3 regions of the Oceanobacillus caeni genome follow, and region 2 is predicted to be linked to each of the others. Evidence: riboswitches for the same ligand, from Rfam matches in the RefSeq annotation. Region 2 holds a riboswitch; each other region holds the start of a gene.
What was found. Region 2 has a riboswitch for preQ1 ahead of ACFQ18_RS12680 (6-pyruvoyl trahydropterin synthase family protein). Riboswitches for the same ligand answer to the same signal wherever they lie in the genome.
Positions count from the first base shown of each region.

Region 1: another riboswitch for preQ1. It lies ahead of ACFQ18_RS15590 (QueT transporter family protein); the one in region 2 lies ahead of ACFQ18_RS12680 (6-pyruvoyl trahydropterin synthase family protein).
Region 3: another riboswitch for preQ1. It lies ahead of queC (7-cyano-7-deazaguanine synthase QueC); the one in region 2 lies ahead of ACFQ18_RS12680 (6-pyruvoyl trahydropterin synthase family protein).

Region 1 covers NZ_JBHTKV010000030.1:2,514-4,786, forward strand. The annotation lists gene ACFQ18_RS15580 (MarR family winged helix-turn-helix transcriptional regulator) at 1-63, shown strand, start outside; gene ACFQ18_RS15585 (calcium/sodium antiporter) at 175-1,128, opposite strand; PreQ1 riboswitch class I at 1,279-1,323, shown strand; gene ACFQ18_RS15590 (QueT transporter family protein) at 1,330-1,815, shown strand; gene ACFQ18_RS15595 (DUF3891 family protein) at 1,959-2,273, shown strand, end outside.
Region 2 covers NZ_JBHTKV010000018.1:7,492-9,764, reverse strand. The annotation lists gene ACFQ18_RS12690 (hypothetical protein) at 235-417, shown strand; gene ACFQ18_RS12685 (DUF3923 family protein) at 525-752, shown strand; PreQ1 riboswitch class I at 984-1,030, shown strand; gene ACFQ18_RS12680 (6-pyruvoyl trahydropterin synthase family protein) at 1,266-1,700, shown strand; gene queE (7-carboxy-7-deazaguanine synthase QueE) at 1,694-2,273, shown strand, end outside.
Region 3 covers NZ_JBHTKV010000021.1:14,054-16,326, reverse strand. The annotation lists gene ACFQ18_RS13760 (VUT family protein) at 193-732, opposite strand; gene queC (7-cyano-7-deazaguanine synthase QueC) at 737-1,396, opposite strand; PreQ1 riboswitch class I at 1,442-1,484, opposite strand; gene queF (preQ(1) synthase) at 1,486-1,986, opposite strand; PreQ1 riboswitch class I at 2,092-2,138, opposite strand.

The DNA.
Region 1 (2,273 bases), on a different contig from region 2:
GAAAAGAAAATAATAATCGATGTATTAAAGCGTGTTGGCAAGAAAAGTGAAGAACTAAAATAAAACACGATGATCCAAAAAGGTAGATACTTCAAAAACTTTTTTTCCCTGCATAGTACAGGGTGAAAAAATCAACATAGGAATTAGATACGCCGTGCTAGTGCACGGCATTTTTTAATTCCTTAATATAATATAAGCTAGGTAAACGACATAAAAAATAGCTAATATAAGACCTTCCCTCTTACCTATTCTAAAATTGGTTCTCGAAAAAACTAATAAAAGCAGAGTTAAGACCATCATCATCATAACATCTATAAATACTTTATTATCCACCGCAAGAGGAGTTATAGCAGAAGCGGCTCCTAACACAAATAATATATTAAAGATATTACTTCCAACAATATTACCTAGAGCAATTTCACTTTCTTTTTTCAGAGCGGCAGTAATAGAAGTAACCAATTCCGGTAAAGAGGTTCCAATCGCTACAATTGTCAATCCAACTAATGTTTCACTCATTCCCCATTGGTAAGCAATTTCCGTTGCATTGGAAACAACTAGGTCCCCTCCAAAAATAATGCCTATTAAACCTAATAAAGTTATGAATATATTCTTCCCCCATGTCACATCCTCGGGGATTGATTCATTCTTCATGTTCTCTCTACTCTTAAATGCAAGTTCGATAACATAGTACATAAAGATTGCAAGAAATAATAGGAAAACCAATCCATCACTACGAGTGATAAAATTAGCACTTAATCCCTCTAACACGACGTCACTCATAACAACTAATAATACAGTGCTGGCTAGTAACGTAAAAGGGATTTCCTTACGTATCGTTTCTGTTTCTACTTTCAAAGGATATATAAGTGCAGCAATACCAACAACAGCTGTTAGATTAAAAATATTACTACCAATAACATTACCTAGAGCTACATCAGCATTTCCTTCCAATGCTGCTATAATACTTACCGTTGCCTCTGGGGAACTTGTACCAATAGCGACGATCGTAAGCCCGATTAATATTGAAGGAATTTTAAGTAACCTTGCTATATTGGATGCACCATCTACAAAATAGTCTGCTCCCTTAATCAAAAGACCAAAACCTATTATTAACAATAAATATTCCAAATATTCTCACCCCATTTTTTTATCTTACTATAACTTTTCCTCCATTTCTATGTTAAATTCCCTTAAAATCTACCAACCAAATCCCTAAAGATTACTAATATTTCCATTGTGAATCATTATAAACTTTGCTATGATAGATTCTATTGTATAAAATCCGTGGTTCGAAAGCCTCCCACGTAAAAAAACTAAGGAGAGATGGAAATGAATATAAAAACGTTAACTGCAAATGGCGTTTTGGCTGCAATGTATATAGCTGTATCAGCACTTATACAACCATTTGGCTTTACGAATGTCCAATTTCGTGTACCTGAGATGTTTAATCATCTCGTCGTATTTAATAAAAAGTTCTTTTTCGGTATTATATTTGGTGTATTTTTAACCAATCTATTTTTCTCACCAATGCGACTGTATGATATTGTATTTGGTGTCGCGCATTCGGCAATATCTTTAGGACTTATTATTCTACTTTCTAAATACACGAAAAACACGCTACTTTTACTAGCAGCCAATGCAATCATTTTCAGTTTTAACATGTTCATTGTCGCATTAGAATTATACTTAGCATTGGGATTACCTTTCCTATTTTCTTGGGTAACTACAGCCATTGGAGAAATCGTTGTTTTGGCTATTGGTATTCCAATTATGTATACTTTAAATAAACAAGTACATTTTGATAAAATCATATAAAGAAGATTTCCGTCATTGGGAGTCTTACTACCCGTTTAGATAGGATAAAGGGATATACCATAATAAAAACTTCACGATTAACTTACTAATTCGTGAAGTTTTTTTATATACTTACATAATATTTATACAAGGAGGCGCTAGTTATGATTGTTAGAGAAGAAACAGATCATTTTATAATGATTGAGCAAGACAACCATGCCATTGTATCTGGTGAATTAATAAAGTATTGGAAAAAAGAACTATTATTAAGTAACACGCTTATGGATTCGGTTGTAACAGCAATCACACTTCATGACTATGGTTGGAAGTACTTTGATAAGCAACCAGTATGGAATGATCAGCTAAAAGCACCGTATGATTTTACGAGTTACCCCTTAGCTCCGAAGACCATCATTTATACACACGGAATAAATGAAGTTGAAAAAATAGATACGTATGCAGCCTTATTATGTAGTATG
Region 2 (2,273 bases):
TGGTTACTGTAGTGAAATTTTGGAAAGGTACGAATTAATTGAAAGAGCAATAGAAACTTTTCATGAAATTTTTACGAAGATTGAAGAAAACAGTGGTGTATCTGTGATATACACTATGCCTAAAAAATAAGTGTCAAATTGTTCAATTAAAAAGGTCATTCCTTAATGAAACTTTTATTTTTCTAATCCGTACATAAGGTTATGTGATTATTGTAAATGATGGAGGTGTCAAATGTGTCTAAAGAAGTTATTTTCATCTTAGTTATAGCATCTATGGCTATATGGATTACGGTTTCTCGAGAGGCTGTAAAACCTTCAAAAAAGATAAACTGGCGAAAAATGATAACATTACTGTCTGCTGGATCTTTATCTGCATTAGTTATAACCATTACACTTTTTCAAAGCTTGCTGTTTTAGTTCTGTTTCCGGGTACGTTATTTCAAAAAAGTGGCGATGATTTTTTAGTAATTGGCAGTATAGTTAAATGAAATTTATTTCGGTTGGAGAATGGAGAGAGAAATAAGGTGAAAAAACGATGGTATTTCTGGTGGATTGGTAACATATTTTGGATTATCATTTTTGTAATTGGATTAGCTATTATTTGGTTAAGAGAGGTCGATGGTGCTGGGGTTACTCAAACACCTGAGCTTAAATTATTGGCATTTATAGTCTTATTGATTGCGTTTATAATACCAACGATTATTCAAGGTGTGTGGCTAATTGTTAATTTGAGAATTAGCAGTAGTAAATAAACAAATACGATGTTATTATATAGGGCAGTTTTCTTCAATAACTGAAGCATTTTTTCTATGAAAGCAAGTTTAATAAAGGAAGAACAAGTAGTCTTCAGCTTTTTACCCGTATTATGTTCTCTTCTTTTGGAAACGTTTATATTCATTTTTTATGTTGACATATATTCTTTAATCTAAAACAAAAGATATGGTAAAGTAATATTGTAAGTGAATAATAGAATCTGCGTATTGGCAGGAGAGGTTCGAAATTCCATCCCTCTATAAAAAACTAAGGAGCTAGGACAGCACCTTCTTTAGTGTTGTCTTTTTTGTCTAGCTCCAGCGCCCAGCGACTAGCGAGACTTCCCTCACCTCCGTACGATAAGTCAACATCGACTCACTCCGTTCGTCGTGTTTCCTTTATCTCCTACGGCTCAGTCCAGTCCGTACGTCGCTAAACGGGCGCTTACGCTTTTCTTTATTGGATGGATACAAGCTCCCAAAGATACAAAATAAACGAAGGAGTGATGATTCATGATGCAACAGATTTATCCGGTTACAGAACATCCCTATGCATATGAACTAAATAAAGATTTTCAATTTGCTGCAGCTCATTATGTACCACATGAGGATGCTGGGAAATGTCAAAATATGCATGGGCACACCTATTTTACCAATATCACCATTGCTGGAAACGAACTTGATCACACAGTTTTTTTAGTTAATTTTAAAAAAATAAAAGACTTAATTCACAAGAGATTTGATCATCATGTGATGAATGAAGACACCAAATTCTCCGACCAAGACGCTGAATACTTTCCGACAACAGAAGTGGTTGCCCGGACTATCTATGAAATCATTCAGGAATACCTAAACACCCTACAGAATAAGCCAACTTGTGTTCAGGTATATTTAAGGGAAACGCCTACGAGCTATTGTATTTACCGACCAAAGGAGAAAACATTATGAGAAAAATACCTGTACTTGAAATATTTGGCCCAACTATTCAAGGGGAGGGAATGGTCATTGGCCAAAAAACAATGTTTGTCAGAACGGCCGGCTGTGATTATTCCTGTTCCTGGTGTGATTCGAAATTCACCTGGGACGGTTCAGAAAAGGAATCGATTCAAATGATGGAACCGCAGGAAATAGTGGAAGCATTATATGAAAAGGGAGGCGGACGATTTCAACATGTTACCATCTCTGGAGGAAATCCAGGATTATTGGCTCAATTGAATGCATTGGTAGATTTACTTCATGAAAATCAGGTGAAGGTTGCATTGGAAACACAAGGTAGCAGATGGCAGGAATGGTTTACAAAGATAGATGATCTAACGATTTCGCCTAAGCCGCCAAGCTCTGGAATGACTACAAATTTTGAAACATTGGATTTTATCATCCGTTCATTAAAGGAAAAACAACAGGGGGATTTCAGTTTAAAGGTAGTCGTCTTTGGGAAAAAAGATTTGCAATATGCCATCAACATACACAAAAGGTATCCTGATGTAAAATTGTTTTTGCAAGTGGGTAATGATGATTTAG
Region 3 (2,273 bases), on a different contig from region 2:
CCATAAAAAAAGCATACCAATCTCCTTGAATTTGGTATGCTATCTGACCTAATAAAAGCAACGCGCTAAAACTCCTATGCTTCCTCATCATCTTCCAAAGATATAAACGGATTTTTTAATCTGTCTACCTTTAGGGGAGCATATCTAGCTCATTTATTATTTGTAAAAATACTACTTAAACTTCACCTGAATTTATCCCACCGTAATACGTCTTGCTCTCACCACATACACTTGATTTAGAACAAGAGCTCCAATTAACTGGATAACTGTTTTTGCAATAACCTGCCCTAAAATCGCTGCTGGCACAGCTTCCCATGGGATAAATCCTGCACCGATTGGACTTAATCCAACGATAACGAAAACAACGGAATCTAGTAATCCACCAACAATTCCGCTATAAAATACACGCCATGCGATTGGTAGTTTTAATCTAGTATAAATCTCTGTATCTGCTGTTTCAGAAATAATAAAGGAAAGTGCGGAGGCTGCGACAATCATTAGGGTATCGCCAAGTAAAGAGGACACCGCACCGGATAAGATTAATGCTGTCAAGATAAATAAATAGGTCTTTTTTCTTCCGTACTTGTTTTGCACCAAGTCACGAAATATAAAGGTCGCACCTATTAAAAATGTTCCCATTGGAATGATGAAAATACCAATCTCGAGGGGCATGATTGCCGCGGTTATCACGTTTGCCGTGACAATGGAAATTAAATATAAAAAAACGCGCAACATATTATTTCTCTCCCTTGGCCAGTAAGTATTGCTCTAAACCATGATTACGGAGCTTACACGCTGGACACTCGCCACAACCATCAGCCTTTATTCCGTTATAACATGTTAAGGTTTTTTTCCGGATGAAATCCATTACACCTAACTCATCAGAAAGCCTCCAAACATCCCTTTTATCCAACCACATTAGGGGAGTATGGATAACAAAACCCTCATCCATTGCTAGATTCAATGTCACATTTAATGATTTGATAAAACTATCTCGGCAATCTGGATAGCCACTAAAATCTGTTTCACTAACTCCTGTCACAAGATGCCTTGCACCAACTTGCTTTGCTAACACACCAGCGAAGGATAGAAAAAGTAAATTTCTCCCTGGTACAAAAGTGTTTGGAAGCCTAGTTCCATCACCATCAGCTATCTCCATATCGTCCCGTGTTAAAGCATTGGGTGCTAATTGATGTAGAAGCGACATATCTAAAATATGGTGTTTGACACCGAGATCTTCTGCAATTTCTTTGGCGCATTCGATTTCTAATTGATGTCGTTGGCCATAATCAAAGGTAACTGTTTCGACCTCTTTAAATTGTTCTTTTGCCCAGAATAAACAGGTCGTACTGTCCTGCCCTCCGCTAAAAACAACAATGGCTTTATTCTTTTCCATGTAAAAACTCCTTTTCAAAAAGAAAAAACAACACTAAGATGGGTTGTTTTCTTAGTTTTTTATAGAGGGTAGCTAGAACCTCTACCTATTTAACGATTATCTATATTTTCCGGATTAAGATCATGATTCATCAAGCGATGCATAGCCATTTCCTCATACTTTGTCCCTGGTTTTCCATAATTACACCAAGGGTCAATAGAAATACCGCCACGAGGAGTGAATTTACCCCAAACCTCAATATAACGTGGATCAAGTAATTCAATTAGATCATTCATAATGATATTCACACAATCCTCATGAAAATCTCCATGATTTCTGAAACTAAATAAATATAATTTCAATGATTTACTTTCTACAATCTTTTGATCAGGTATGTACGAAATATACATCGTCGCAAAATCAGGTTGCCCTGTAATCGGACATAAACTAGTAAACTCTGGACAATTGAATTTTACAAAATAATCCCGATTAGAATGGATGTTATTTACGGATTCTAATACTTCAGGTGTATAGTCCGTTGCGTAATTCGTTTCCTTATTACCAAGTAGAGTTAAATCCTTCAAACCTTGTTTCTCGCTTCTTCCAGACATAAAAAAACCTCCCTGTAATGTTTCCGAACACTACGGAGAGGTCATAGCAAACTATGATTCTAACAAAAAAGCCACATCCAATTATGGACATGGCGAATTGTCATTGTATCCATAGTTTTTTATAGAGGGTTTCAGCTATGAACCTCTTCCGATCAGTTGTTCAATTCTTACTTATCATAACCTTAGAAGGGAGATTATGTCAATATGGTTTATTTGTTCGGTTGCTTTTTCGGTCATGATGAAACCAAGGGGAGCTCACTTTAAATTCGCATCAGGGGTTATTGAAT